DNA from 2 places in the Paraburkholderia sp. SIMBA_054 genome. Region 2 is predicted to be linked to the other one. Evidence: riboswitches for the same ligand, from Rfam matches in the RefSeq annotation. Region 2 holds a riboswitch; the other holds the start of a gene.
The links. A riboswitch is a leader RNA that binds a small molecule or an ion and turns the genes downstream of it on or off. The one in region 2 is predicted to bind cobalamin.

Region 1: another riboswitch for cobalamin. It lies ahead of SB822_RS47715 (TonB-dependent receptor domain-containing protein); the one in region 2 lies ahead of cobG (precorrin-3B synthase).

What each region holds. Positions count from the first base shown of each region.
Region 1 covers NZ_JAWRXV010000076.1:2,149-17,884, forward strand. The annotation lists gene SB822_RS47705 (cell division protein ZapA) at 1-281, opposite strand, end outside; gene SB822_RS47710 (hypothetical protein) at 278-640, opposite strand; cobalamin riboswitch at 862-1,126, shown strand; gene SB822_RS47715 (TonB-dependent receptor domain-containing protein) at 1,190-3,172, shown strand; gene SB822_RS47720 (FecCD family ABC transporter permease) at 3,179-4,240, shown strand; gene SB822_RS47725 (ABC transporter ATP-binding protein) at 4,237-5,058, shown strand; gene cobT (nicotinate-nucleotide--dimethylbenzimidazole phosphoribosyltransferase) at 5,095-6,147, shown strand; gene SB822_RS47735 (adenosylcobinamide-GDP ribazoletransferase) at 6,220-6,969, shown strand; gene cobC (alpha-ribazole phosphatase) at 6,954-7,544, shown strand; gene SB822_RS47745 (cobalamin-binding protein) at 7,551-8,462, opposite strand; gene cobD (threonine-phosphate decarboxylase CobD) at 8,468-9,469, opposite strand; gene cbiB (adenosylcobinamide-phosphate synthase CbiB) at 9,473-10,414, opposite strand; gene cobU (bifunctional adenosylcobinamide kinase/adenosylcobinamide-phosphate guanylyltransferase) at 10,411-10,959, opposite strand; gene SB822_RS47765 (cobyric acid synthase) at 11,121-12,578, shown strand; gene SB822_RS47770 (DoxX family protein) at 12,701-13,135, shown strand; gene SB822_RS47775 (PaaI family thioesterase) at 13,236-13,655, opposite strand; gene SB822_RS47780 (ParA family protein) at 13,881-14,540, shown strand; gene panD (aspartate 1-decarboxylase) at 14,600-14,986, opposite strand; gene panC (pantoate--beta-alanine ligase) at 15,005-15,736, opposite strand, start outside.
Region 2 covers NZ_JAWRXV010000053.1:51,229-66,964, reverse strand. The annotation lists gene SB822_RS41620 (cobalt-precorrin-5B (C(1))-methyltransferase) at 1-1,031, opposite strand, end outside; gene cbiE (precorrin-6y C5,15-methyltransferase (decarboxylating) subunit CbiE) at 1,031-2,239, opposite strand; cobalamin riboswitch at 2,328-2,612, shown strand; gene cobG (precorrin-3B synthase) at 2,698-4,089, shown strand; gene SB822_RS41605 (precorrin-8X methylmutase) at 4,082-4,708, shown strand; gene SB822_RS41600 (precorrin-2 C(20)-methyltransferase) at 4,708-5,466, shown strand; gene cobJ (precorrin-3B C(17)-methyltransferase) at 5,454-7,190, shown strand; gene SB822_RS41590 (flagellar brake protein) at 7,352-8,305, shown strand; gene SB822_RS41585 (OmpA family protein) at 8,410-9,429, opposite strand; gene SB822_RS41580 (ESPR-type extended signal peptide-containing protein) at 9,359-10,507, opposite strand; gene SB822_RS41575 (vWA domain-containing protein) at 11,061-11,702, opposite strand; gene SB822_RS41570 (ATP-binding protein) at 11,732-12,772, opposite strand; gene cobN (cobaltochelatase subunit CobN) at 12,769-15,736, opposite strand, start outside.

The DNA.
Region 1 (15,736 bases), on a different contig from region 2:
AGCTGCTCATTCATCTGGTGCATTGTACGCCGGATTTCTTCGGCGGGAAATGATTCTCCGTGTCGCACGCTGGCTTGCAGCCTAAGCAGTTCCGATGCCAGCGACAATGCCGCCATCACGGCGATACGATCCTGGCCGCGCACGTTGCTATTGGCGCGGATCTTCGACATCTCGGCATCGACACGCGCCACCGCTTCGAGCAGCGCCGCTTCCGTTTCCGCCGAGCAGGCGAGACGATAGGGCTGGCCGAGGATCGACACTTCGATCTGCTTCGTGGTCATGCGTTTTCTCCGTGGCGGGTCGCGTCGTGGTTTGCGTCGTGATTGGCCTGCGCCTGCTGCTCGGGCGCGAGGAGATCGAGTTGATTGTCGGGCTCATGACCGCGAGCGCGCGGCAGCTTCTCGAGGATGGCGTTCAGACGTACTTGGGCGTCGTCGATCTTCGCGGACAGCGCATCGCGCTCCGCTTGCAGTGCGGCGCGTTCTTCGCGAGTCTGTTCGAGTTCTACGCGGGTCGCTTCGCATTCGGCGCGCGCTTGTGCGAGCTGTTCTTCGAGTGCGAGGCGCGCTTCGTTATAGCGTTGGCTGATCTCGATCAGCCGGCCGATGTTCTGTGACAGTGTTTCGAGTTCGGTGAGCATGTGCTGCGTCCTCTAAAGACATGGCATTCTAGCGCGGAATGTCGCACGCTCGGGCATTTGTCTCGTTTCAGGACGTAACAGTAGCGCTTTAACGCGGCATTATCCAGGTGTCTCGTCGCGATTCACGCATTTTTACCCTTGAAAAAGGGACTCTTTTTAACAGTCCACCGTCATCGTCCCTGCGACGACCTCGCGTTTCTTGACGCGTGTGTGCGTCACTTCTACACTTGCGGCACTTTGGTGCCCGCGCGCGGTATCGCGCCGCGCGCAGTTAAACGGGAAGCAGGGAGCGAAGTCCGCCCGGACGAGCCAACCTGCGCTGTCCTCGCAACGGTACAACGACCGCAGTTCCTGCAGGTCGACCCATGCACGCGTCGAGCCATCCATGAGAGCCGATGCCGTGCGAAGCGCCACTGCGCATGCTGCGTGGGAAGGCGGGTCGGCCAGTCGTCAGCCCGGATACCGGCCGGAGGCAAGGAGCGTGTCGCTCCTTGTACAGGCATCGGCCCACGAGGAGCGGGCCGCGCACAGGCCCACAGGACTCTTTCGATGCTCACCTCCGTGTTTGTCCACCCGGCGTATCTGCGCCAGGTGTTTCCGCGCCCGCTGTGTCCACACTTCAGATGCGCGCCGCTTGCTGCGCTCGCCGTGATTGCCTTCGCTTCAGTCCCGCTCGCTGCAAGCGCGCAGACGGCCGGCGAGGCGAACCCATCCGCCACATCCACGGATCGATCGGACAACGGCTCGACCGATACTTCGTCAAAGACAATCCCTACGACTTTGTCACCCATCGTCGTCACGGCCGACCGTCGCGCGCAGCGACTCGCCGACGCGATTCCGCAGACCACGCTGTTCGATCCGCAGGACATCGCGGACAACAGCGCGCGCGATTTGCCGGGACTGCTGCAGTTCGCGCCGGGCGCGCAGATCGTGCGCAACGGTGGGCCGGGCTCGACGTCGAGTCTGTTTCTACGCGGCGCGTCGTCGACACAGTCGCTCGTGCTGATCGACGGCGTGCGCATCGATTCGGTGAGCCAGGGCAACGCGCAGCTCGAACAGATTCCGCTCGACCAGATCGATCACGTCGAAGTGGTCAACGGCAACGTGTCGGCGCTGTACGGCTCGGGCGCGATCGGCGGCGTGGTGCAGGTATTCACGAAGGACGGCGGCAATCATCCGCCGCGTTTTCACTTTGACGTCGAGTACGGCAGCTATCACACGCAGCGCCAGGCGGCGGGCGTCGACGGCGCGCTCGACAAGGACGGCCGCACGACCTTCAGCGTCACGCTCGCGCGCGCGAAGACGGACGGCTTCTCGTCGATCGACCCGGCGCTCGCGCCCGTCAATCCGAACGCGAACGGTTACTTCAACGAGAGCGTGAGCGCGTCGCTGCGCCACAAGCTGAACGACCAGTGGGACATCGGCCTGCGCTACTTCCAGTCGAACGGCAATGACAGCTTCGACAACCCCTTCGGCCTGCCCACCGATCTCAACAATCTGCACAGCAAGGTGCAGACGGCTTCAGCCTTCGCGAACGGCAAGCTCACCGACTGGTGGACGACGCGCTTCGTTGTCGCGACGGGCAACGATCGCAGCAATACGTCGCTCAATGGCGACTACCTGTACCGCTACGATTCGGACAACCGGCAGTACACGTGGCAGAACGACTTCACGTTCGCACGTGACCAGAAGCTGCAACTGGGCTACGAGCATCTCGACCAGACACTCGACTCGAATCAGTACAGCGCGCCCGCGCGTCACGTGAACTCGGGGTTCGCGGGCTACACGGGGCGCTTCGGCAACAGCCAGATCCAGGCGAACCTGCGGCGCGACCAGTACTCGGATTTCGGCGGAGCCAACAGTTACTATCTGGGCTATGGCTACGACTTCAACGAGCACTGGAAGGTGACTGCAAGCTGGTCCGATGCGTTTCGCGCGCCGAGCTTCAACGATCTGTACTACCCGTACAGCGGCAATCCGCTCATTCAACCGGAGCACAGCCATTCCGTTGAAGTCGCATTGCAGTACGCATCCGATGCGCTCGGCCTGCTGAAGCTCACGGCATTCCAGACGCGCTACACGAACCTGATCGACTATGTGCAAACCACGCCGGGCATCTACGTCGCGGAGAACGTGGGGCATGCGAAAGTGCAGGGCATCGAAGGATCGTGGCAGGGCCACGTCGGCAAGACCGATGTGCGCGCGGCCGTGACCTTCCAGAATCCCGTCGATGAAGACACGCATACCGATCTGAACCGTCGCGCACGTCATTTCGCGTCGTTCGCCGCGAACCGCAATATCGGCAGCTGGCGGGTGGGTGGCGAATGGCTCGTGAGCGGCGAGCGCGACGACAGTGGCACGGCACTCGGCGGCTATGGCATCGTGAACGTGTCCGCGCGCTACAACATCACGAAGGCGTGGTATGTGGCCGCGCAAATCCAGAATCTCTTCGACAAGGACTATGAACTCGCCTACACGTACAACACGCCAAGGCGCGGCGCCTACATCACGGTCGGCTGGCAGCAGCAGTGACGCGCGATGAGCGGACTCGTGCAACGTCAGCCGCAACATCAGCCGATCCAGGTCGCGCGAGGCATGAGCGCGAAGCGCGCGCTCGCTATCTGGACGGCGCTCGGCATCGCGGCGCTCGCGGTCTTCGTGGCATCGCTTGCACTCGGCAGCGTGAGCGTCGCGCCGTCGCGCGTGCTCGATGCGTTGCTGCCGTCGGCTGACGTATCGTCCGATCTCGCCACGCAGATCGTTCGCACGCTGCGCCTGCCGCGCGCGCTCGCCGGCTTCGGTTGCGGCGCATTGCTTGCGCTCGCGGGCGCGTTGCTTCAGGTGCTGTTGCGCAATCCGCTGGCCGAGCCGTATGTGCTCGGTGTGTCGGGCGGCGCGGCGAGCTTTGCGCTCGTCGCGATGATCGCGGGCTGCGCGTGGTGGATCGTCGATGCATCGGCGTTCGCCGGTGCGTTCGTGTCGATCCTGCTTGTGCTCGGTCTTGCACGCGGCGCGCTATGGCGCGGCGAGCCGCAGGACGCATCGCCGCGTCTGCTGCTGACGGGTGCCGTGATCGCTGCAGGGTGGGGCGCCGTCATCACGCTGCTGTTGACGGTCGCGCCCGACAGCCGCCTGCGCGGCATGCTGTTCTGGCTGACGGGCGATCTGAACGGCGGCGGCATGCCGTGGCTCGCGCTCGCTGCATTGTGTATCGCGTTGCTCGCGATCGTACCCATCGCGCCGCAACTCAATGTACTGCTGCGCGGCGATGCCGCGGCGCAAGCGCTCGGCGTACCCGTGATGCGTGCGCGGCTGCGCGTCTATCTCGTCGCGTCACTTGCCGCCGCGGCTGCCGTGACGACGGGCGGCACGATCGGCTTCGTCGGGCTCGTCGTGCCGCACATGCTGCGTCTCGCATTCGGCAACGATCAGCGGATGCTGCTGCCCGCAGCGGCGCTCGGCGGCGGCGTTGCGGTGATGGGCGCCGATCTGATCGCGCGCACCGTGATCGCGCCCGCGCAGTTACCCGTCGGCGTGATCACCGCGTTGATCGGCGTGCCCGTGTTCCTGTGGATGCTGCTCCGACGGAGACGCGCATGAACTCACGCAGGAACGCACGCACAAGTGCCGATGCCACGCTGCACGCAGACCAGCTGACCTTGCGCGCCGGCTCGCGCACGTTACTCGATGCCTTCACGCACACGTTCTATCCGGGCGAAGTCTGGTGCATCGCCGGACCGAACGGCGCGGGCAAGACGACGCTCATCTCGACGCTCGCGGGTCTCATGCGTCCAGCGAAAGGGCACATCGAACTGGACGGAACGCGCGTGAACGAATGGCCGCTCGCGCGCCTCGCGCAGCGTCGTGCGCTGATGCCGCAAACCTCGCACGATGCATTCAACGCGAGCGTACTCGACATCGTGCTGCTGAATCGCTTTCCGCATCTGGCCGGCTGGGGCTGGGAGCGAGACGAGGATCGCGCCGCCGCGCATGCGGCGCTCGATGCGCTCGGTCTCGCGGAGTTCGCTGCACGCGACGTGCTGTCGCTGTCGGGCGGCGAGCGCCAGCGCGTCGCGCTCGCGGCCGTGTTATGCCAGGACGCGCCGCTGCTGCTGCTCGACGAGCCGCTCACGCATCTCGATCTGCATCATCAGATCGACTGCCTCGAGGCGTTGAGCGCATGGGCGCGCGGCGCCGGGCGTACAGTGATGTTCTCGTGCCACGATCTGAATCTCGCGCGGCGTTTTGCGACGCACGCGCTGCTGCTCGAAGGCAACGGCGCCGCGCATGCGGGACGCGCGCGCGACGTGCTGACGCCCGAACTCGCCAGCCGCGCATTCGGCTATCCGCTCGTACTGATCCGCGACGGCGATGATGAAGCGCTGATTCCGGCGCTGCGCGCGGCGTCTCGCAACTGAACACGCATGAACCGAACCCTTCACGCAAACACGAACATGACCACTTCGCATTCCCTGCCCGTCGTCGAGCCGCTCGACCAGACATTGCGCGCCGAGCTGCAACGCATCATCGATCTGAAGACCAAGCCACCTGGTAGTCTCGGCCAGCTCGAAGCGCTCGCGCGTCAGATGGGCATGATCCAGCGCAGCACGCAGCCCAGCATCGTGCGTCCCGCGATCATCGTCTTCGCCGCCGATCACGGCATTGCGAACGCGGGCGTGAGTCCGTATCCGCAAGCGGTGACGGCGCAAATGGTGCTCAACTTTCTCGCTGGCGGCGCGGCGATCAATGCGTTCAGCCGCGTTGCGGGCCTCGAACTCGAAGTGGTAAATGCGGGCGTCGCGCATGAGTTCGCGCCGCACGAGAAGCTCGTCGATATTCCCATTGCGCGTGGCACGCGCAACTTCGCGCAAGAGCCCGCGATGACGCGCGACGAAGCACTCGCCGCGATGCGCGCGGGCGCGGACCGTGTTCGTCATCACGCGGCGCTGGGTACCAACGTGATCGGCTTCGGCGAGATGGGCATTGCGAATACCTCGTCGGCTGCGTGCCTGATGAGCCGTCTGTGTGGCGTGCCTATCGACGATTGCGTCGGGCGCGGCACGGGTCTCGACAACGCCGGCCTCGTGAAGAAGCGCAACGTGCTGGCAGCGGCGCTTGCTTATCACCCGGCATCGAACGATCCGCTCGATGCGCTCGCAACCTTCGGCGGCTTCGAGATCGCGATGATGGCGGGCGCGTATCTCGCAGCGGCAGAGGCACGCATGACGATCGTCGTCGACGGTTTCATTGCGACCTCCGCGCTGCTGGTGGCCGACGCGTTCGCGCCTGCCGTGCGCGATTACTGCGTGTTCGCGCATGCGTCGAACGAAGCGGGGCACCGCCGCATGCTCGATCACTTCGGCGCGGTGCCGCTGCTCGCGCTCGATCTGCGGCTGGGCGAAGGAACGGGCGCGGCGCTTGCTATGCCTTTACTGCGCGCCGCCGTGGCGTTCGTCAACGAAATGGCGAGCTTCGAATCGGCAGGCGTCGCGCAACGCGATGCATGATGCGCGGCGCGTGCATCAATCGAGGCGTTCGAAGCGCGAGAACTGTGATGACAAGAATGCGTCGAATCAGCGATGAATGAACTGCGTTATTTCTTCACAGCGCTCGGCTACTTCACGCGTGTGCCCGTGCCGCGCTGGGTCGGCTACGAACCGCATTATCTGAACGCGGCGGCGCGTTATTTTCCATTGATTGGCGCACTCGTCGGCGCAGCGGGCGCAATCGTATACATGGCTGCGTTGCGCATCTTTCCGCCGGGCGTCGCCGTGTTGCTGTCGATGGCCACGACGCTGCTCATCACGGGCGCATTTCATGAAGACGGGCTGGCCGATTGCGTGGATGCGTTCGGCGGCGCCTATACACGCGACGATACGCTGCGCATCATGCATGACTCACGCATCGGCGCATTCGGCGCGATTGCGTTGATGGTCGCGCTTGCATTGAAGTGGCAAACGCTTGCCGCCTTACCGCCGCTCTACGCGGCATGGCTGATGATCGCGGCGCATGCGGCGAGCCGCGCCTGCGCGATCAGCTACCTCGTCACGCTCGATTACGTGCGGGCGGAAGGCAAGGCCAAACCCGTTGCGCAGCGCATGTCACGCAATGCTTTTGGCTGCGCTATCTTTCTGGGTATGCCGTGGCTCTTCTGGCCGCAGTGGCGTGCCGGTTGCATCGCGCTGCTCGTGCTCGTCGTGTTGCGTTTCATGCTGGGTCGCTATTTCGTCAGACGCATCGGCGGATATACGGGCGATTGCCTCGGCTTTGCGCAGCAGATCTTCGAACTGGCCATCTACCTGGTGGGACTCGCATGGATATCGTTCTGATCCGACACCCGGCTGTTTCCGTGGAAGAGGGCGTGTGCTATGGCCAGAGCGACGTCGCGCTCGCCGATCCGCCGGAAGCGTCGGCGGCTGCCGTCGCCGTGCGTCTTGCCACCTTGCAGGTGCCTGCGCCACGTGTGCTGTTGTCGAGTCCGCTCACGCGCTGCGCAACGGTTGCGACCGCCCTCGCCGCGAACTTTGGGTGCGCGTATAGCATCGACGACAGTCTGAAGGAAATGGACTTCGGCACGTGGGAGTTGCAACGTTGGGACGATATCGATCGCGCGTTGCTCGATGCGTGGGCTGAGGATTTCGAAGGCGCCCGCGCGCATGGCGGCGAAAGCGTCGAGCAGTTCGTGAGCCGCGTGCGCGCGTGGTTCGACGTATTCCAGCAGACGCGGGAATTGACGCCGGCGTATGTCGTCACGCATGCGGGTGTGATGCGCGTGATCGCGGCGACCGTGCTCGGGTTGTCCGTCGAGCGCTGCCTGACATGGTCGATCGATATGGCGGGTTGCGTCTGGTTGCGCCGCGACGATACGAACCTGCAATGGTCGATCGTGCGCTGGAACGCGTGACGTCGTTCAGTGGCCCGCGCGGCGCGAGCGCGCGACGTCGAGGTCTTCGCACAGTTGCGCCGCGCCTTGCGCGAGACGCGGCGCGGGGCGATTGATCAGATCACCGTCGATCGCAAACAGGTTGTTGCGCGCCACAGCCGTCATGCCGGGCCATGCTTTCCATTTGTCGAGCGACGGCAGCGGGCGGTCGGGCTGCGTCGCGCCGGGCGCGGCCGTGACGATCGCTTCGGGATTGGCGGCCAGCACCGCTTCCGTCGATACCGTCGGCACCAGCGGTTCGAGCTTCGCGAACACGTTGCGTCCGCCGCATAGCGCGATCACGTCGCTGATCATGTGTTCGCCGTTGAGCGTCATCAACGGCTCGTCCCATACCTGATAGAACACGCTGACGACAGGCTGTGTCGAATAGCGCGTGCGCAACCGCGCGATCTCGTCGCGATAAGTGCGCGCCGCCGCATCGGCGGACGATGACGTGCCGAGCAGCGTGCCGAGCTTCGTCAGCGATACGGCGATATCGTCGAGACGATGCGGCTCGCTGAAGTAGAGCGGAATGTGCAACTCGCGCAGGCGGTCGGTCTGCCGCTGCGCATTGCCATGCCGCCACACGACGATCAGATCCGGCTTCAACGCGACGATGCGTTCGAGATCGAGCGACTTGTTGTCGCCGACGCGCGGCACCTGTTTCGCTGCGGGCGGATAGTCGCTGTACGCGACCGCGCCGACGAGCTTCGCGCCGCCGCCCGCTGCGTAAATCATTTCCGTTACGTGCGGCGCGAGGCTGATCACGCGTTGTGCGGGCTGCGCGAGCGTGACGGTCGCGCCCGTGTCGTCGACGACGTCGATGGCCGCATGCGCGTGCGCTGTGATGGCGAGCGTGCAGGTTGCGGTCAGTGCGCGAAGTGATCGGGAAAGTCGCATCGTTCTTATCGCGCCGTCATCGCGTGATGCAGGCAGGTTTCAAGGCGAGTCCACTCGTTTTCCGTTGCAGGCAGGCCGAACCGCACGCTCGCTGGATCGGCGAAGAAGCGTGTCCAGATGCCTTGCTTGGCCAGCGCATCATGCAGTTGCACGGCGCGCGTGTCGGCGATCCATGCGAAGAGCGGCGTCGAACGCACGATGAAGCCGTGCGCCGACAGCAGCGCGACGAGACGGGCGCTTTCCTCTGCAAGCTGCGCGCGCATGTCGTGCTGCCATGTTGTATCGGCGAATGCGGCGCTGACGGCATGACGTGCCGGGCCGCTGACGGTCCATGCACCCAACGTTTCATCGAGCGATTCGAGCAGTGAAGGGCACGCCAGCACGAACCCCGCGCGTACGCCCGCGAGACCAAAGAACTTGCCGGGCGAGCGCAGCGCGACGAGTCCTTCGCGATGCGTTTGCGCAGCAATCGACTCGGACGGCATCGCATCTGCGAACGCTTCGTCGACGATCAGCGTGCCGCCGCGTTCGCTCAGCGTTTCATGCCATTGCAGCAGCGTCGCGGCGCGCACATGTTCGGCCGTCGGATTGTTCGGATTGACGACGACGGCATGCGTGATGTCATCGGGCAAGGTAGAACGTGTGACGTCGAGCGTCGTCACGCGATGCCCCGTGCGCGCAAACGCAGGCGCGTATTCGCCATACGTCAGCGGTGCAATGCCGACCGTGCCGTGTCGAAGCAGGTGAGGTAACGCGCGGATCGCCGCCTGGCTTCCCGCAACAGGCAACACATGCGATGCGTCCGGCGCGCCGTAGTAACGTGCCGCGCGTTCGGCGAAGCCGTCGCCGTTGTCGGGCAGACGCCGCCATGCATCGGCGGGAACGGGCGGCACCGGGTAGCCGTGCGGATTGATGCCCGTCGACAGATCGAGCCACGCGTCGTAAGGGATCTCATAGCGGCGGGCCGCTTCATGCAAATTGCCGCCGTGCTGAATGGTTCGGGTCATCGTCTAGCTCTGAAACGGCACGCTCAGCAGCGCGAGTGCGATGAACATGGCGAGCCACAGGATCACGCTGCGCTCGACCAGTATCAGCGCCGCCTCGATATGCTGCGCGCTCGCCGTGTGACCCGCGCCGAGCGTCGGACGCTGTTCTATCACGCCGTGATAGACCGCTGCCCCGCCGAGCAGCACATTGAGGCTGCCCGCGCCAGATGCCATCACGGGTCCCGCGTTCGGACTGTCCCAGCGCGGCGCCTGTTCGCGCCAGCATTGCAATGCTGTGCGCGTGTCGCCGAGCAGCGCGTAGCTGAGGGCGGTCAGCCGCGCAGGAACGTAGTTGAGCACATCGTCGAAACGCGCCGCCGCCCAGCCGAAGCGCAGATAGCGCGGCGTGCGATAACCCCACATCGCATCGAGCGTATTCGCGAGACGGAATGCCAGCGCTCCCGGACCGCCGAAGATCGCAAACCAGAACAGCGCGCCGAAGATCGCATCGTTGCCGTTTTCCAATGCCGATTCGACGGCCGCACACGACAGCGCGCTTTCGTCCGCATGCGATGTTTCGCGCGACACGATGCGCGCCGTCAACACGCGCGCTTGCGCGAGATCGCGTTTCGCGAGCGCGCGGCCGATCGGCTCGATGTGATCGTGCAGACTGCGCGCGCCGAGCGCGAAGTAAAGCAGCGCGACATGCAGCGCGCACGACCAGATCAACGGTAGCGTCAGCACGAGCCACGTGGCGACCAGAACGGGTGGCGCGACGGCGAGCAGCCACGCGAGAATGCCGAACAGCCGGCCGCGCCGGCCCGTGTTCAGGGCGGCTTCGAGTTTCGCTGCGAGCTTGCCGAAGCCGACCAGCGGATGCGCGTGGCGCGGTTCGCCGAGCCATTTGTCGACTGCGACGGCTGCCGTGGCGAGTGTCGCGACAAGCGGCAAGGACAGCAGCATCATGCGCGGCTCGCGGGTTTCAGTTGCAGTGGCAGGCCCGCGACCATCATCGTTGCCTGGGTGCTGATCGCGGCGATGCGTTGGTTGAGACGGCCGAGTTCGTCGACATAAAGACGCGTCGCCGCGCCGAGCGGCACGACGCCAAGGCCGATCTCGTTGCTGACGACAATGATCTTCGCGCGCGCCTGCGCGAGCGTCGTTTCGAGCGCCGCGAAACGGTCGAGGTAATCGGCTAGCGGCGGCGAGCCATCGGCAGGGCAGAGCAGGTTCGCGAGCCACAAGGTCAGGCAGTCGATCAGCACGCAGTGCTCCGGCTGATCGATCGACGCGATGGCTTGTGGCAGATCGAGCGGCGCTTCGAGCAAGGCCCATTGCGCGGGCCGCCTTTCGCGATGGCGCGCGACGCGCGCAGCGAACTCGTCGTCGCCAATGCGCGCGGTCGCGACATAGGTCACGGGCAATGCGCTCGCGCTCGCGAGTTGTTCGGCGTGCAGGCTCTTGCCCGAGCGCGCGCCGCCGAGGACGAAGGTGAGGTCGCGGGAAATCATCGCGTGATTGTACCGACTGTACCGACTGTGCCATCGTTCAAGCGCGTGGGCTCGAGTGCGATGGGATAATGCGGGCTTCCTCTCTCACCCTGTTCGCGCACACTGTGTCTTCCATTCCCGACGCTTCGTCTGAACCGCTCGACGTACCGCGCGGCACGCTGATGATTCAAGGCACGACATCCGATGCGGGCAAGAGCACGCTCGTCGCCGGTCTGTGCCGTCTCGCGCGGCGCTCGGGTGCGCGGGTCGCGCCGTTCAAGCCGCAGAACATGGCGCTCAACAGCGCGGTGACCGTCGACGGCGGCGAGATCGGCCGCGCGCAGGCATTGCAGGCGGTGGCCGCGGGCATCGACGCACATACCGATCTCAACCCCGTGCTGCTCAAGCCGACCAGCGATCGCGGCGCGCAGGTGATCATCCACGGCAGGGCGCGCATGAATCTCGACGCGCGCGCCTATCACGACTACAAGCCCGTCGCGTTCGAAGCGGTGCTCGAATCGTATGCGCGGCTGAAGGCGTCGTACGACACGATCTTCGTCGAAGGCGCGGGCAGTCCCGCTGAGATCAATCTGCGCGAGCGCGACATCGCGAACATGGGTTTTGCGGAAGCTGTCGATTGCCCCGTTGTGCTGGTCGCCGATATCGATCGAGGCGGCGTGTTCGCGCATCTGACGGGCACGCTCGCGTGTTTGTCCGAGACCGAGCAGGCACGCGTGCGTGGCTTCGTGATCAACCGCTTTCGCGGCGACGTGAGCCTGTTGCAGCCGGGGCTCGACTGGCTGGAGGCGAAGACGGGCAAGCCCGTGCTTGGCGTCGTGCCGTATCTTCACGGCCTCACGCTCGATGCCGAAGACATGCTGCCACGCGAATTGCGTGCGTCGAATGAGGATGGTCTGGAGATGCTGCGCGTCGTCGTGCCTGTGCTGCCGCACATCAGCAATCACACGGATTTCGATGCGCTGCGCGCCCATCCGCAAGTCGATTTCCATTACGTGCGTGCGGGCAGCACGCCGCCGCCCGCGGATCTCATCATCCTGCCCGGCTCGAAGAACGTGCAGGGCGATCTGGCGTTTTTGCGCGCGCAGGGCTGGGACGCCGTGCTGCAACGGCATCTGCGCTACGGCGGGCGGGTGATCGGGATTTGCGGCGGGATGCAGATGCTTGGGCGCGAAGTGGCGGACCCGTATGGCGTCGAAGGGCCGCCCGCGACGGTCGCCGGGCTCGGCTGGCTCGACTTCTCGACGACGCTCACGCGCGAGAAGACGCTCAAGAACGTGACGGGACGCCTCGCCACCGAAGCTGCCGGAATCTCCGGCTATGAGATTCACATGGGCGAGACGCAAGGGCCAGCGCTCGATGCGCCCGCGCTCCTGCTCGCCGACGAGACAGGCGGCCTGCGCCCCGACGGCGCCCGTTCCGCCGACGGCCAGATTCTCGCGACCTACGTACATGGTCTGTTCGACACGCCTGCCGCGTGCGCGTCGCTGCTCGCTTGGGCAGGGTTGAGGGAAGCCGAGGCGATCGACTATCCGGCGCTGCGCGAGGCGTCGCTGGAGCGACTCGCCGATACGCTCGCCGAACATCTCGATCTGAAGCGCTTGTGGGCGGCCGTCGGTTGATTCATTCTCAGTAGGAATTAATCTAAGCCACCAGGGCGATTTTTCCTACGCATGGGTTCGAATAAAGTCCGTTCCATCGACGGCGCATTCCGCGCGGTCAAACCCGATCCTAAGGAACCGACATGAACCCGACCGTCGACAGCAAACCCGAGCTTGCCGCCACGATCCTGCGCGTCGCGCTAGCCGTGTTGTATCTGGCGCACAGCCTGCAGAAGATCTTCGTCTTCACGCTGCCGGGCACGGCGCAATTCTTCCAGTCGATCGGTTATCCGGGCTGGCTCGGCTATCTGACGGCCTTCGTCGAGCTGGCCGGCGGCATCGCGCTGCTGCTTGGCGTGCAGGTCCGCTGGGTCGCGCTGGTGCTGCTGCCGTTCATGCTCGGCGCGCTGTCGGTGCATCTGCCGAACGGCTGGGGCTTCGCGTCGCCGCATGGCGGCTGGGAGTATCCGGCGTTCTGGGCGGTCACGCTCATCGTGCAGTCGCTGCTCGGCAATGGCCTGTATGCAGTGGGCGGCGTGAAGGCGGCATCGATTGGCCAGGCGCGCAAGGCGGCTTGATCTCGCAGCAGACGGCTGGCGCAGCAACGCCAGCCTGCAGTTGAAACGGCGCGCGGGCATTCCTGCCTCGCGCCGTTTTGTCATTTCAACGCCTCGGCGCTCAGTACAAGACAATCTGCGTACAGCGAAACAGCGCCATCGTCTTGCCGTCGGGCGCCGTCACGGTCGCGTCCCACACCTGCGTGCTGCGGCCCAGATGCACAGCCTTCGCGACGGCGCGGATCGTTCCTTCCGTCGAAGTCCCGACAAAGTTGCTCTTCAGCTCGATCGTCGTGAAATTGCGCGCGTTGTCGGGCAGATGCGCGAGGCACGCGTAGCCGCAGGCGGTATCGGCGAGACCGATCACGGTGGCCGCGTGCAGGAAGCCGTTCGGCGCGAGCAACTCGCTGCGCACGGTCAGCTCGGCCGTCAGCACGCCTTCTTCAAGGCCTGTGACGTGCACGCCCAGCAAGCCCGGCAGCGAGCCTTTCTGGCGTTCGTGAAGCCGGTCGATCGTGTATTCGCTGCGAAGTTTGCTCATGGTCGTGATTCTCGAAAAAAGGGGATGGAAGCGTCCCTCAGGCGCGTAGGGACTTCGGCCTGACGGGTTTTGCCGATATTATCAACGGCTGGAACCAATCGGCCATGCCGCGTGCACAGGCGACGGAACGGCACGAACCGTCGCCGTGAGCCGCAATGCGCGGGCGGGCCGGAAGTCGAGCGGCAAACCGGCTGGCCAGCGCCAGCCATCTTCCCGGGAGAATTCATGACGGTGATCGTGGTGGCGAATCCAAAGGGCGGCGTGGGCAAGAGCACACTGTCGACCAATCTGGCTGGCTATTTCGCGGCGGAAGGCCAATGGGTCGCGCTCGCCGACCTCGACCGGCAGCAGTCCGCGCACGCATGGCTGGATCTGCGTCCGGAAACCCTGCCAGCCATTGAAACCTGGGAGGTCGACCCCGATGCCCCGGCAAAGCCGCCCAAAGGCCTCGAGCAGGCCGTGATCGATACGCCCGCCGGACTGCACGGCAACCGGCTGAACCTGGCGTTGTCGCTGGCGGATAAGGTGATCGTGCCGCTGCAACCGTCCATCTTCGATATTCTCGCGACCAAGGAATTTCTCGAACGACTCGCCAAAGAGAAAGCCGTGCGCAAGGGCGCAATCGAAATCGGCGTGGTCGGCATGCGGGTGGATGCGCGCACCAAGTCGGCGGACCAGCTGCATCGCTTCGTCGAAGGGCTCGATCTGCCCGTGCTCGGCTATCTGCGCGACACGCAGAACTACGTGCAGCTCGCGGCGCACGGCCTGACGCTGTGGGACGTCGCGAAGAGCCGGGTCGAAAAGGATCTGGAGCAGTGGGCGTCGATCACGTCGTGGGTCGACGGGAAGGCCGCGCACGGGAAGGGCGGCGGCAAAAAAGACTAAAGGCGCTTGTCGCAAGCGCCTTTAGTGATGTCGTGCAGATGATTCAGGCAGCGGAGCGATCAGCTCCAGCTTTGCGTCGGCACGTGGTCGCGGCTGCCCTTGATCACGTTGTTTTCGTCGACGAACACCAGATCCGGCTTCCAGCCCGCCTTCAGTTCTTCCTCGTCGACGTTCGCGAACGCCGCGATGATCACCAGATCGCCCAGTTGCGCGCGCCGCGCCGCCGAGCCGTTCAGCGAGATCATGCCGCTGCCGCGCTCGCCCTTGATCGCGTACGTCGAAAAGCGCTCGCCGTTGTTGATGTTCCAGATATCGATGCGCTCGTTTTCGACGATGTTCGCCGCTTCGAGCAGGTTCTCGTCGATTGCGCACGAGCCTTCGTAGTGCAGTTCGCAGTGCGTGACGACTGCGCGGTGAATCTTCGACTTCAGCATGTTGCGTTGCATGGCTAATCCTTCTGGCCGTCAGATTTCGAGGTTGTCGATCAGGCGCGTCGCGCCGAGCTTCGCGGCGGCGAGCACGACGAGAGGCGCGTCCAGCTCGTGCGCGGCGGGCGCGACGAGGTTCGAACGCTTGCGGATCGCGATGTAGTCCGGCTTCCAGCCGCGCGCAGCCAGCGACGCCACGGCTTCCTGCTCCAGCTTCGCGAAGTCGCGATTGCCCGACAGCACGCCTTCGCGCACGCGCGCGAGCGCGACGGCGAGCATCGGCGCCTCGGCGCGCTCGGCCTCCGTCAGAAAGCGGTTGCGCGAGCTGAGCGCGAGGCCGTCGGCATCGCGGACGGTTTCGGCGGCGATGATGTCGCACGGCAGCGCGAACTGCTCGGTCATCGCGCGCACGATCATCAACTGCTGGTAATCCTTCTTGCCGAACACGGCGACGCGCGGCTGCACGCACGACATCAGCTTCATCACGACCGTGCACACGCCCGTGAAGAAGCCGGGGCGGAACTCGCCTTCGAGGATGTCGCCGAGATCGTGCGGCGGATGCACGCGGTATTCCTGCGGCTGCGGGTACATGTCCCGTTCCGTCGGCGCGAACAGCACGTAGACGTTTTCCTTCTGCAGCTTGTCGATGTCGGCCTGGAGCGTGCGCGGATACTTGTCGAAGTCTTCGTTCGGTCCGAACTGCAGGCGGTTCACGAAGATGCTCGCCACCACCGGGTCGCCGTGCTGGCGCGCGAGGCGCATCAGCGA
Region 2 (15,736 bases):
ACAATTTCGCGCGCCACGTCACGCGCGCGTGCGCAGACGATATCGCCGAGCGGCACGCCTTTTTTTCGCGCCATCGCGAGCGCTTCCTGGCTCGTGTTCGCGCCGACGATAGCGGCTTGCAACGCGGCGTCGCTCGCGGCATGTCCGGCCGACCACGCGGCGAGTTGCGGCAAGTCGATGCTCGAATTGCGGCTGTGCAGATCGAGATGCCCCGCCGCGAGTTTGCTCAGCTTGCCGAAGCCGCCGCACATGCTGAGCTTGTCGACGGGCGCGCGCTTCAGATGCTTGAGCACCGCGCCCGCGAAGTCGCCCATCTCGATCAGCGCGATATCGGGCAACTGGTAGTAAGCGCGCATCGCGTCTTCGCTCGCATTGCCCGTGCACGCGGCGATATGCCGATAGCCGTTCGCGCGCGCGACGTCGATGCCCTGATGGATCGACGCGATATACGCCGAGCACGAGAACGGCCGCACGATGCCCGTAGTACCGAGTATCGACAGCCCGCCGACAATGCCCAGGCGCGGATTCATCGTCTTCTGCGCCAGCGCTTCGCCGTTCTCGACACCAATCGTCACTTCGAAGCCGCCCGCGTAGCCATGCTCGGCGGCCAGTTCGGCGAGATGCGCGGTCATCATCTGACGCGGCACCGGGTTGATGGCCGGCTCGCCGACGGGCAGCGTGAGGCCCGCGCGCGTCACCGTGCCGACGCCCGGCCCCGCATGAAAACGCACGCCGGGTTCATCGGCGAGACGCACGCGCGCGAACACCACGGCGCCGTGCGTGACGTCGGGATCGTCGCCCGCGTCCTTGACGGTGCCCGCTTCGGCGCCGTCCTTACCGCCGTCGATCAGGCGGCAGAACACGAGTTGCATCGGCACATGCTGGCCTTTCGGCAGCACGATTTCCGCGACATCGCTCGCGATACCCGACAGCAGCAGGCGCGCCGCCGCCAGCGACGTCGCCGTCGCGCAGCTTCCCGTCGTGTAGCCGCTGCGCAGCGGCGCGGGCTGTTCGGGCGTTTCGTCGCGCATCACGGTTTGCGGGTGTCGAGTAGCGTGATCGGCAGCGCGGAGCGCCACGTCTCGAAGCCGCCGAGCGCCTGCGCCTCGGCAAGCGCGATGCGTGTCAGCGTGCCGCCATACTGCGCGCGCCACGCAACGAGCGCCGCCTCGCCTTCGAGCGTGACGGCGTTCGCAATCAGCCGCCCGCCTTGCTTCAGCGCGCGCCAGCAGGCGTCGAGCACACCATGCGCGGTCACGCCGCCGCCGATGAAAATCGCGTCGGGCGCGGGCAGGCCTTGCAATGCGTCAGGCGCCTTGCCTGCGATCAGTTGCAGTGCCGGCACCCCGAGCGCGTCGCGATTGTGCTCGATGAAACGTTGACGCTCGCCGTTCGCTTCGATCGCTATCGCGCGGCAACTGGCGTGCGCGCGCATCCATTCGATACCGATCGACCCGCAGCCTGCGCCGACGTCCCACAGCAGTTCGCCAGGCGCGGGCGCGAGGCGTCCGAGCGTCAGCGCGCGCACGTCGCGCTTGGTCAACTGGCCGTCGTGACGATAGGCGTCGTCGGGCAGTCCCGGTGTCAACGCGAGCCGTGGCGCATCGGACGACGTATCGCACCGGCAGTCGAGCGCGATCACGTTCAGCGACGCCGTCTCACCGATCGACCAGTCGTGCGCGCGAGCGTCGATCAGGCGTTCGGACGCGCTGCCCAGATGCTCCATCACACTCATGCGCGTCGCGCCGAAGCCACGTTCGACGAGCCATGCGGCGACGGCGGCAGGCGTCGCGCCATCCGCGCTCAACACGAACACGCGCGCGCCATCGTGCAAATGCATCTGCAGCGCGGCAAGTGGCCGACCGACCAGCGACACGGTCGCCACATCCTGCAACGCCCAGCCAAGACGCGCCGCCGCAAGCGACACCGACGAGGGAGCCGGTAGCACGCGCAATTCATCGGCGGGAACGTAGCGCGCGAGCGTCGCGCCGACGCCGTAGAACATCGGATCGCCGCTCGCCAGCACGCACACGGGCGTGTCGCGCCGCGCGAGCACAGGCGCGATGTCGAACGGATGCGGCCAAGGCTCGCGCGTGGCGTTCAGGCACACGGGCAGCATCGCCAGATGCCGCTCGCCGCCATAGATCACCGACGCGTCGATCAGCGCGCGCCGCGCCGTTTTCCCCAGGCCGGCAAAACCGTCATCGCCCATTCCCACCACGGTCAGCCACGCCGACATGCGTCGATCCTCATCTGCTTACTGTACTGAAAACGCTGCTGCGGGCCGTGTTTCAAGGCTGCGGCATCGTTGTGCTGTTCGAAAAAAGGCATAATACCCGTTCGCCGGTGCCTTTCGGGGCCTAAGAGGGAACACACATCACTGCGATGACCGTGACTGCCCCCGCAACTGTATGCAGCGAGTCCACGCCAACGCGCGCCACTGGAAAACCCGGGAAGGCCCGGCATGGACGACCTGTGAGTGCTTTGCATGGGACCAGAGTAAGACGCTAAAGCGTCAACTCTGGTCGACAGCTTTGCATGGGACCAGAGTAAGACGCTAAAGCGTCAACTCTGGTCGACACAGGACACCTGCCGGCCAACAGTTCGTGCCAGCCAACATCGGGCGGGGTGTACCGATGCCGAGCCGCTCTCCTTCGAGATGCCCGGGCCGTCGCGCGACGTTAACCCGGTGATGTCTTGAGCCACGCTTTCCATTCGTCCGACGCTTCCGCCTTGCGCCCTTCGGCTTGTCCGGGGCTGTTGCGCATCGTGCCCGCGCTCGACGGCGGCGGCATCTGCCGCGTGAAGCTGGCGGGCGGCGAGTTGAGCGCAACGCAGGCGTTCGCCATCGCTGGGGCGATCGACGAACACGCGTCGGGTATCGTCGACATTACGAATCGCGCGAATCTGCAATTGCGCGGCGTCAAGCACGGTCATGAAGACGCGCTCATTGCGGCGCTGCTCGACGCGGGCCTCGGCCCGCAGAACATTGAGCACGCATTCGCTGATGACGTGCGCAACGTAATGATCAGCCCAGCGACGGGCCGCGATGCGAACGCCTTATTCGACGCAACCGCGCTCGCTGGCGATCTGCTGACACTGCTGCAAAGTGACACGCGTTTCGCCGCGCTCTCGCCGAAATTTTCGCTGATGCTCGATGGCGGCGAACGTCTGATGATGCTCGATCATCCGCACGACATCTGGTTTTCGGCGATGCCGCATCCCGCGCGTTCGGACGTGTTGTTCGCATTCGGCCTCGCGGGATGTCCGCCCGTTGCTGCGGAACATGAGAGCGCGTTAGCCGCCGTTGCGGCTTCGGATCTTGCAACGTTCACGCGAGCGCTCGTGCACACGTTCCTCGACCTCGCCGCGCGGGACGATACCCGCATGCGCGATCTGCTCACCGCGCATTCCATCGAAAGCATCATCAAGCACGCCGAACGCGAGAGCGGCGTACACGTGCTGCGCGACGCGTCGATCGAACGCTGGCGCCGCGAACCGGCTGATGCATCGCGAAGGCTCGGCGGGCATCGACAAAACGACGGCGAACGTTGGCATGTCGGCGCCCAGCCCTCATTGGGCCGTATAAACAGCGCGACATTGCGCGGCCTCGCAGAACTCGTACGCGGCAATGAACGCGCGACGCTGCGCATGACGCCATGGCAAAGCCTGCTGCTCACCGATATTGCCCCAGCGAACCTAGACGCAACGTTACGGAAGCTCGATGCACTCGGCCTCGCCACCACCGCTGACAATCCGCTAACCCGCGTGATCGCGTGCACCGGCTCAACCGGCTGCGCGAAGAGCCACGCGGACACGAAGGCCGATGCCCTGAAGCTCGCCGCACACGTGCCCCAACATACGCAAGTGCATCTCAGCGGCTGCCCGCGTTCATGCGCGGCCGCGCACCGTGCGCCCTACACGCTGCTCGCAGTGGCCGACGGCCGCTACGACCTGTACCAGACACACGACCCGCGCGACCCCAACGGCTTCGGCCGATGCATCGCGCGCGGTCTGACGATCGACGAAGCCGCGGACGTGCTACACGCGTCCGCCCTTCCCCCAACTGATGAGCCATTCGATGCTTGACTACATCCGCGACGGACAGGAAATTTATCGCCAGTCGTTCGCGACGATACGCGCGGAAGCCGACCTCTCGCGCATTCCCGCCGACCTCGAAAAACTCGCCGTGCGCGTCATCCACGCGTGCGGGATGGTCGATATCGTCGGCGATCTGCGCTTTTCGGAGGGCGCGGGCCACGCGGGACGCCATGCGCTCGCCAACGGCGCGCCGATCCTCTGCGACGCGCGCATGGTCGCCGAAGGCATCACACGCGCGCGGCTGCCCGCGCACAACGAAGTGATCTGCACGCTGGCCGATCCATCCGTGCCCGCACTCGCGCGCGAGATGAACAACACGCGTTCAGCTGCGGCGCTCGAATTGTGGCGACCACATCTGCCAGGCAGCGTCGTCGTGATCGGCAATGCGCCGACCTCGCTCTTTCATCTGCTCGACATGCTCGATAGCGGCGCGCCGCGCCCCGCACTGATTCTCGGCTTCCCGGTCGGCTTCATCGGCGCGGCGGAGTCGAAGGCGATGCTCGCCGCCAATAGCCGCGGCGTGCCGTTCGTCGCCGTGCAAGGCCGGCGCGGCGGCAGCGCGATGGCGGCAGCCGCCGTAAATGCGCTCGCATCGGAGGACGAATAATGGCCGATCAGGCGAACAGCACGCGCGGGCGTCTCTATGGTCTCGGCGTCGGCCCCGGCGACCCGGAGCTGATCACGGTGAAAGCGCTGCGGCTGCTGAAGTCGGCGCACGTGGTCGCGTACTTCGTCGCGAAGGGCAAGAAAGGCAACGCGTTTTCGATCATCGAGTCGCATCTGTCGAACGAACAGGAGCAGTTGCCGCTCGTCTATCCCGTGACGACGGAAGCTCTTGAACCGCCGCTGTCGTACGAAGCGATCATCGCCGACTTCTACGACACGGCCGCCGAAGTGGTCGCGAAGCACCTCGACGCGGGGCGCGACGTGGCCGTGATCTGCGAAGGCGATCCGTTCTTCTACGGCTCGTACATGTACCTGCACGACCGGCTCGCCAACCGTCTTGCGCCGCGCTTCGAAGGCGAAGTGGTGCCCGGCGTGTGCTCGATGCTCGGCGGCGTCGCCGTGCTCGGCCAGCCGCTCGTGTATCGCAACCAGACCTTGTCGGTGCTGTCGGGCGTGTTGCCCGAAGACGAACTCAAGCGCCGTCTCGCCGCTGCCGATGCCGCCGTCGTGATGAAGCTCGGCCGCAATTTCGACAAGGTGCGCCGCGTGCTCGACGAACTGGGGCTCGCGGAACGCGCGCTGTACGTCGAACGCGCGACGATGGCGAACCAGCGCATCGTGCCGCTCGCCGAAGTCGATCCGATGGCGTCGCCCTACTTCTCGCTGCTCGTCGTGCCGGGGGAAAAATGGCAAGGCTGACGGCGCCGCCCGCAATCGTGATACTCGGCGTCGGCGCGCAGGACACGGCGCGGCGCGTGCAATCCCTTTATGACGGCGCGCAGGTGCATGGCCTGCAAGGCCGCGTCGCCGACGCCGATGTCGCGTACACGGAACTCAACGCGCATCTGCGCGAGCTGTATGCGAGCGGCACGCCGATCATCGCGTTGTGCGCGGCGGGCATCGTGATCCGCTGCATCGCGCCGCTGCTCGCAGACAAAGGCGTCGAGCCGCCCGTGCTGGCCGTCGCCGAGGATGGCAGCGCCGTCGTGCCGCTGCTCGGCGGGCTGTCGGGCGTCAACGTGATGGCGCGCGAAATCGCCGCCGCCCTCGACGTGCCGCCCGCGATCACGACGAGCGGCGAGCTGCGCTTCGGCGCGTGCGTGCTGAATCCGCCCGACGGCTATACGCTCGCCAGCATCGACCAGGGCAAGCGCTTCGTGTCCGATCTGCTCGCGGGCGAGGCGACGCGCATCGAAGGCGACGCACCGTGGCTTGACAGCGTGCAACTGCCGCGCGCCGACAACGCTCAACGCGCGATCCGCGTCACGCCGCTGGCGTGGAACGGCGCGACGGACGAACTGGTGATTCATCCGCGCAGTGTCGTCGTTGCCGTCCATGCAACGGGACCGGATGACGGCTCGTTGCATCAACGGATACTCGAAGCGGCGCAGACGCATGGGCTGGCGGCGCAATCGCTGGCGGTGCTGCTCGCGCCTGCTTCGCTGACGGGCGATTCCGCGCTTCAGCAGGCTGCCGATGCGTTGCAGGTCGCATTGCGCTTCGCCGTCGGCAGCGGTGAAGACAACGACGCGGCAGAGATGCTTCGCCAAACCTTACGCGTCCCCCACAATGCGCTCGATGCAAACGCCGACACGCCCATCGCCTTCGCCGTCGCGCACGCGCCGCTCGATCCCGCGACCGTCGGCCGCGCGCGCGGCAAGCTGAGCGTGATCGGCCTCGGGCCCGGCGACGCGTCGTTGATGGTGCCCGCCGCACGCACAGCGCTGACGCAGGCCACCGACATCCTCGGCTACGAAACCTACGTGAAGATGGCGGGCCCGTTCCGCGCGGACCAGCGCGTGCACGGTACCGACAATCGCGAGGAAATGCAGCGCGCCCGCCATGCATTCGAACTGGCAAGCACGGGACGGCACGTGGCGATGGTGTCGTCCGGGGATCCAGGCGTGTTCGCGATGGCAGCCGCCGTACTGGAAGCGCTCGACGAAGTGCGCGACGACGCGCAATACGCTGGGTGGGCGGGTGTCGAACTGGAAATCGTGCCCGGCGTGTCCGCCGCGCTGGCGACGGCGGCGCAGGCGGGCGCGCCGCTCGGCCACGACTTCTGCATGCTGTCGCTGTCGGACAATCTGAAACCGTGGTCGATCATCGAAAAGCGGCTACGGCACGCGGCCGAAGCCGATCTGGTGATGGCGTTCTATAACCCGATTTCGCGCGCCCGTCCGTGGCAACTCGACAAGGCGCTCGATATCGTGCGCGAATGCCGCGCGCCCTCGACGACCGTCGTGCTCGGCCGCGATATTGGCCGTCCCGGCGCGACATTGAAAACGACGACGCTCGCCGAGCTGAAATCCGCCGATGTCGATATGCGGACAATGGTAATAATCGGCTCGTCGACGACCCGCGTGTTCCGCCCCGCCAGGCGCGGCCGGGAATGGGTTTACACACCGCGCTGGTACGAATAGGAGCCGCTTAAACGTTTGCATCGATTTAACCCGGCCATTTATTGAAATTGAATAAAGCCGGCGAAAGGTGAATTACGGCCGCGCAAGAAAAATGAACTAAAGTTTTTTCATAACGCGACGTATACAACGATTATCTCCGGCCACCGCTTCATTCGCCCATCATGCAAACCAGTGAAGTCACTGTCGACACAGACGCGAGCGCGCCTGTCACCGCTGCGCGTCAGCTTTCGCCCGATGCCGTACCCGTCGGCACGCCGCTCGAGTTTCCGATTATCGACAGCGATGGTGCGCTGCTGTTCGATCGCGGCGCGATCGTAATCGGCGCGGATGAGCACCGCTTCCTGTTCCAGCATTTCAAGCCGCAGCGCGGCGACCTGGACACCGCGTACGACGACGGCACGCCCGCCGCGCAGGCGGCAGCCAAGCCAGGCGACGCCGAAGCGCTCGCGCTCAAGGACATGCATCTGACGATCGGCGCGCTGATCGGCGTGCGCTCGCAGGTCGGCATGGGCGCGCCGATGCATCCGTCGCGCATCATCGGCTTTGCGCCGAACGAGTCGCTGTTCGTCACCCCGCCGCTCGTCGATGGGAAGCCGATGGCGCTCTCCGTCGGCGAGAACGTCGAGATCGTCGCGATTGCGAGCCAGGCGGTGTTCCGCTTCGTGTGTACCGTCGATTCCGTCTGCCAGGTGCCGTTCCACTATCTCGTGCTGTCGAAGCCGGGCGTGGTCCGCCGGCTGCGCGAGCGCAAGTCGGTGCGCGTGCGCGCGAGCCTGCCGCTGCGCTTCAGCGTCGAGGCACAAGGCTCGGGCTACGAAAGCCTCGGCCTCGTGCAGAGCGTGAGCGCGATGGGTATGTCGTTTTCCGCTCCGTGGACGGTCGGTGACGTGGGTAAGCGCATCCGCGTCGCGTTCACGCTGCGCTCCAAGGACATGGAGACGCCGATCGAAACCACGGCGACCATCCGCAATGTGCAGCCCGGCTCGAAGCCAGGCGATCCCGCTACGCACGGCATCGAGTTCGACCAGCTCAATCAGGTCGAGCAGATGGCGCTGAAAGTCTATGTGTTCGACCGGATCGACGATGTGATCTTCTGGACGAGTGGACCGAAGTAACGCCTGGCGTTGCACTCGCGTATGAAAAAACGGCCCGGTCATTTGCGTGACCGGGCCGTTTGGCTTGTGGGCCGCCTCGACGTCGGCGGCCCGCGTGAGCGCTATTACTGCGCGGGTGCTTTTTGCAGCGATTGCGGCATCTGCCACTGTTGTCGCTGCGGCGGCTGTTGCAGCTGCTGCAACTGGAGCTGTTGCGCTTGCGGCTGCGCTTGCTCCTGTTTCATCTGCTGCGGCCGTGGTGACTGCGGCGCGGCGGGAGCGGCGGGAGCAGCCGGCCCTGCTGAAACAGACTGCCCGCTCACGCGAATCTCGACGCGTCGATTCGGCGCCAGACACGCGATCACAGCAGCGGACTTCCGTCCCGGGCAGGTTGCGATCGGCGCAGTCGATCCCGCACCGCGCACGTCGAAGCGCGCGGGGTTCAGCCCGCGTTCCTTCAGCGCGTCCGCTACAGCCTGCGCACGACGCCGCGACAGGTCGCGGTTGTGCGCGACCGAGCCGAAGCGGTCCGTGTAGCCGATCACCGTGACGACATCGATCGATTGCGCGCGCTTCAGATCCGTTGCGAGCGCGTCGATCGCGGTGGTGCCATCCGCCTTGAGCTTCGCGCTGTCGAAATCGAACAGCGCGTCGGCGGACAACGAGATCGGCGTGGCGGCCTCGACGACAGGCGGCGGTGGCGGAGGCGGCGGAGGCGCACAGTGATCGAGCTCCTGATTCACCTGCACGCTCAGCTTCTGCGCGCGCTCGATCTCTTCCCAGCCGTGCACCCAGCGCGTGCCGTGCGTTTCGTCCTGCTCCTTCCAGACTTCGTCGGTGAGGGCAAGCAAACGGCCCGCCGACTCGCCCTTGCACGTCGATGCCGACACCCGCGCGTTGGTTGCTTCGATCGCGCGGATCGCCTGCACCCACTTGTCGCGTGTGGGCCAGTTCTTTGCCGTGTATAGCGGCTCCCACGGCACGCTCTGGTCGATCAGGTAGCGCGCGTTGCCCAATGCCCGTTGCGCGGCATTGTTATGGACGCGCGAAACGAGCACGTGGCTGTCCTGACGCTCAGCGATTTCGAGGAAGCCTTCCGCCACACCTCGACGGTAGGGATCTGCGATCTTCTGCGCGGCAGGCATGAGCGCCTCGGCCTGGCTGTTGATGCTGGCCGCGAACGCAGGGGCTGCCAGCGCAGCGGCGAGCGTCGCAGCAAACGTGAAGCGCGCGGTTCGTCACCTGGTTGTTGATGTTGGTGATGTTGCCGCCAATGTTGTTGACGGTGTTGCTCAGGATCGACACGTTGTTCGAAACGCTGTTCACCTTCGCATCTTCCGACATCAGCTGGCTGACGTTCACCGCATCCGTTGCGCTATAGCCGGCCGCCACGTTGGTGATCCGACGCTCCGATCCGACGCCGCCGATCGACAGTTCGCCGCTCGCGGTTCCCGCGGACAAAGCGGCGTTGCCTGCGTTGAAGCCGGCCGATCCAAGCGTGGACGAGTTCGCGACGGAACCCGATCCCAGCGCAACCGATTTCGGACCAGTTGCGCTCGCACCTGCGCCAAGCGCGACCGAATTATTGCCCGCTGCGCTCGCCATGGCGCCCTGTGCAATTGACGCGCCACCCGAAGATACGGCCGCCGCGCCAACTGCAATACTCTCCGAGCCCGATGCCTGGGAATCGGTTTGCGTCGAATTGGCGTGGAAATACTTGGTGCTGCCACTTCCAATTGCGGAGTTCAACTGGGAAACAGTCACGGCGTCCGAACCGTTGATGCCAGCGGAAAGGCCTGTGAGGCGGGCGTCCGTCGTCAGTTGAACGAGCTTGCCGTTTGTGCCGCCCGCACGCAGATTGAGGGTCTGGTTCGACCCGTCCACCCAGAAAGCCGTTCCCTGCGCTTCCATGATGGTCATGTCGTGGCCGCTAGCAAGGATGTTGTTCGCCGCGGCGCCGCAGGTCGTCAGCACCGACGTTCCCGTATAGCCCGAAATGCTAGTCGTCGACTTGGTGTCCCAACCCGTCGCGCAAACCTGGCCCGCCTGCGCAGACGTCGCTCCCAGCCCGCCAACGCCCACGATCCCTGTGGTTGCCACGACAAAGCCGGCGCTCCCTGCCAGAATCGATCGCGCCTTTTTCTTTTTACCTGTCGCGTTCTCCTGCACCGCAACCCACGTTCCCGTCGATTCGTTCCATACTGACCGGTACGTCTTATTCATTCGTATTCCTTATTTTATTAAAGATATTTCCTGAGGCTCCCCGGCAACCGTATGGGGTTCGAAACCGGACCTTGTTACATCGACGGAAAATCCGTCCGTCACCGTCTTTCGACTACGACAGAGGACAAACCCGCGCCGCGTTCGTATCCATCGCGCAACAAGTGAGAACAGCGCGACCCGACTGATTGAATTTCCAATCAATTGAGGGCGATCAATTCTCAGGTCATGAACGGTATGGGAGATGGTTAATCGACGGAAATAGGACCAATCCCAATAGGAACATTCGAAGGAGGATTTCGAAAAACGCCCACATACGATCCTACAAATTTCTATGCAACGTAGGCGTTGTCCTTCGCAATTCTTACAATGTCATCTTTAGAATATGTATTCCTAATCAAAACAGCGCGCAGCCATTCGACAGTGAAATACCAGATGGGAAACAAGTACTACGAGACGATCGCGTTGTCTCGGCGGTCAATCGGACCGCACGCAGGCAAGCTTCAGATTGGGAGGAAGAAAATCAGGAATGCCGACGCGCGGCCGTACCGCATATCTAGCCGAGCAACTCGTGCGGCCTGATGCACTCGCCGCCCCACGCTTCGGCAAGCCGCGCGCAACGCCCCGTTCGCACCCCGCTGTCATGCTCGAAGTCGACGAACTGGACACGATCGGCCGCCGCTGGCCGCATGGGCGAGCCGCTGCTGCGGCCATCCGTGAAAATCCATAGACAGCGTTGCTGTGCCGGATGCTTGCGCGCCGCCCGTTCAAGCAACGCAGACGCCGTTTCGATACCCAGCACGAAAGGCGTGCCGCCACCGCCGCCGACCGACGCGAGCCACCGTTCGTTCCACCAGTGCGGCACAGCCGGGCCGAAACGCACATCCGCCCCAACTCCGCCAAAACACACCAGCGCCACCTCCGAGCGCGTCGCGCGCGCCTGATCGAACAGCGCGACGAGCAGCCCTTTGGCGAGCGCCAACCGTTGGCCGGATAGCATCGAATGGGAGCAATCGAGCACGAAGCAATGCAGCACGCCGCCGCGTGCTTCTTCATGGACGAAACGCAGATGTTCGCTGCGCAATCGCGCATTGCGTTTCGCCGCGAGCGTGCGCGGCCATGCAATGCGTCGCGCGCCGGCCGAACCGCCTCGCGTTGCATCGCCCGCGCCTTGCCGCCATCGAAAACCGCTGCGCATCGCGCGCGCGGCCGCGCTCTTTCGATGGCTTAGCGTTTTTTTGCGTTGAGTGGAATGACGCCCTTCACGCGCGTCAAGCCCGTCGGTTCTGGGGGAAGATAACCGTAGTCGGCTTCTGCGGAAGCACTCGCGGTATCGGTTGAAGCATGCTGCGCAGAGGAAGACGACGGTGCAGACGAACCGTCCTGCTGCTGCGAGCCGGGCTCATCGTGGCGACGCCGATGCAACAGCACCGATTCAGCCACACGGTCGACATGCGCGATCGTCACCGCATCGGCCCGTTCCAAAGCGGCCAGCGCACGCGCCGCGCGCAGCATCACGAGATCGGCGCGCATACCATCGACGCCGGCCGCAATGCACAGCGTGCTGACATGCGCGAGCACGGCATCGTAGAACGACAAACGCGCCAAAGCCGCACGCGCATCGCGAAGCCTCGCGGCGTGTGCGTCCTGCTGCGCCTCGTATCCCGCGCGAAAGCCACGAGAATCGAGATCGAACGCAAGCCGCGCCTTGACGATCGCCTGACGTATCTGCGGCTCGTAGCAGTTTTCCAGCTCGACCATCAACCCAAACCGATCCGTCAGTTGCGGACGCAGTTCACCCTCTTCCGGGTTCATCGTGCCGATCAGCACGAAGCTCGCATCGTGCGTATGTGAAACGCTGTCGCGCTCGACCGTGTTCACACCGCTCGCCGCCGCATCGAGCAGCGCATCGACGAGCCCATCGGGCAACAGGTTCACTTCATCGACATACAGCACGCCGCGATGCGCCTTCGCCAGCAGCCCCGGCGAAAAGCGCACCGATGCATCGCGCAACGCCGATTCGATATCGAGCGTGCCGATCAAACGATCTTCGCTCGCGCCGAGCGGCAGCGTCACGAACTGGCCTTCGGGCAACAACTCGGCCAACGCACGCGCCGCCGTCGATTTCGCCGTCCCGCGCGGCCCGCTGACCAGCACGCCGCCAATGCCGGGATCGACAGCAGCCAGCAACAGCGCCTGTTGAAGCGGCGCCTGGCCGATCAACGCAGAAAACGGAAAGGCCGCCCGCCGCGCGCTGGCTTCGCTCATGATCGTGATCCTTCGATGTGCTGTTCGCTATCCAGCAGATGCTGTTCGACCTGCGCGCGATACTCGCCCGGTTGTTGCCATAGCCCGCGCTGCATCGCTTCGAGCAGCCGCTCGCAAACACCATGCAGCGCATGCGGATTGTGCTTGCGCATGAACTCGCGCGTATCGGCGTCGTTCAGATACGCATCGGCGACGAGCGCGTATTGATGATCGGCGACCACGCGCGTCGTCGCGTCGTAGCCGTAAAGATAATCGACAGTTGCCGCGATTTCCGCCGCGCCTTTATATCCGTGACGCTTCACGCCATCCAGCCACTTCGGATTCACCACGCGCGAACGGATCACGCGCGCGATCTCTTCGTGCAGCGTGCGCACGCGCGGTGTGTCCGGGTTGCTGTGATCGGCGTGATACACATGCGGCTGACTGCCCGCGAGATGCCGCACGGCCGCCGTCATGCCGCCTTGAAACTGGTAGTAATCGTTCGAGTCGAGCACGTCGTGCTCGCGGTTGTCCTGGTTCTGCAACACCACATCCATCGCGGCGAGCCGCGTGCCGAATGCGTGCCGCGCCTCTTCGCCGGCGCTTTTCTGCGTGTACGCATAGCCGCCCCACGAGAGATACGCGTCCGCGAGATCGGCATCCGTTTGCCATTGCCGCGTGTCGATCATCTGCTGCAAACCTGCGCCATAGGCGCCCGGACGCGCGCTGAACACGCGAAAGCCCGCACGCCTGCGCGCTTCGTCGGGCGCGACGCCGCGCGCGATCCACGCATCGCGCTCGCGCAGCACGCGCGCGCGGATGGGATTGACGTCTTCGGACTCGTCGAGTTCGGCAACGGCCTGCACGGCCGCATCGAACAGATGCATCACGTTCGCAAACGCATCGCGGAAGAAACCCGACACGCGCAACGTAACATCGATACGCGGACGATCGAACGCGGCAATCGGCATGATTTCGAAGTCCGTCACGCGATGACTGCCCGGCGCCCACTTTGGCCGCACGCCGAGCAGCGCGAGCGCCTGCGCGATATCGTCGCCGCCCGTGCGCATCGTCGCCGTGCCCCACACGGAGAGGCCAATCGCGCGCGGATAATCGCCATGCTCCTGCAAGTGCCGCTCGATCAGCGTCTGCGCGGATTTGAGTCCCAGCGACCACGCGGCTTGCGTCGGAATGGCGCGGGTATCGACGGAATAGAAGTTGCGGCCCGTAGGCAGCACGTCGGGACGTCCGCGCGACGGCGAGCCGCTCGGGCCGGGCGGGACGAAGCGCCCTTCGAGTCCGCGCTTCAGGTGCATCAGTTCGTGTGGGCCGCATGCGTCGAGACGCGGCAGGATATCGTCGCGCAATCGTTCGAGCACGCGCGCCGCTTGTGGCAGTTCACTTACGGTCGCGATTGCGGCGGGCGTAGCGCCTGGCGACATCCCGCACATATCATCGAGCAAGGACGCCGCGAGCAGTTCGAGCCTTTCGCGCGTATCGCCGCTATGACGCCACGGCGCGTCGCTGACGTGTTGCAACAGAGCAGGACGTGGGCCGTTCCACTCAGCCGACCAATCCGCCGATAACGGATCGAACAGATGATCCACACCAAGATCACGCGCCAGCGCATCGATAATGCCCGCCTTTGCGCCGTGTCCATCGCCAACCGGAAAGCGCCCAAGCGCGAGCAACGTATCGCGCCGCTGCGTGCCCTCCGGCGATTGCCCGAAGGTGTGCAAGCCGTCGCGAATCTGCGCTTCTTTCAGCTCGCACAGCCATGCATCGACGCGCGTCAACAACGAGTCTTCCGCATCGCTATCAACAGGTGCTTCTAGACTCAACTCTTCATGCAGCCGATGCGTGACGATCGTGTCGAGAATAGTCCGACGCAACAGCTTCGCGCGCCGTGGATCGACCATCAACGCGTCGTAGTATTCATCGACCTGACGTTCGAGGTCCTGCAAAGGCCCATAGTTTTCCGCGCGCGTGAGCGGCGGCATCAGATGATCGATAATCACAGCTTGCGCGCGCCGCTTTGCCTGGCTGCCCTCGCCCGGATCGTTGACGATGAACGGATACAGATGCGGCAACGGCCCGAGTATCGCATCGGGCCAGCATGCATCGCTCAGCGCCACACTCTTGCCGGGCAGCCATTCGAGATTGCCGTGCTTGCCGACATGCACGACGGCATCGATATTGAACTGATGACGCAGCCAGAAATAGAACGCGAGATACGCATGCGGCGGCACGAGTTCGGCATCGTGATAGCTCGCGTAGTCGTTCTGTTCGCGAGAACGCGGCGGCTGAATGCCGATGAACACATGCCCGCATCGCCAGCCCGCGATCATGAAGCGACCGCGCCGCAAAGTAGGATCTTGCTCTGGCGTGCCCCACTTCGCATTCAAAGCGTCGCGCATGGACTGTGGCAGACGCGCGAAGTGCGTCATGTAATCGCTCAACGCAAGGCTTTGCAAAGCGGGCCGCAGATCGCGGACGACGGGATCGTTGGTCACGCCTTGCGTCAAAGCATTCATCAACGCATCGCCATCCGAGGGTACATCGTCGATACGATAGCCCTCGTCGCGCAGCATCGTCAGAATGTTCACCACGGACGCAGGCGTATCGAGTCCGACGCCATTGCCGATGCGCCCTTCGCTCATCGGATAGTTTGCGAGGATCAGCGCGAGCTTCTTGTCCGCATTCTCCTTGATGCGCAACCTGCACCAGCGCTCGCTCAACTCCGCGACAAACGCAACGCGCTCGTGATCCGGCTGATAGCGGACCACGTCCACTTCCGTATGCGGGCAGCGATACGCGAGCCCCTTGAAACTGATCGCGCGCGTGATGATGCGGCCATCCACTTCCGGCAGCGCGACGTGCATCGCGATGTCGCGCGAATTGAGGCCGTGATTGTCGTTCACCCAGTCTTCGCGATTGCCGCCGCTCAGGATCACCTGCATCACGGGCGCGTCGCCCGCCAGCGCG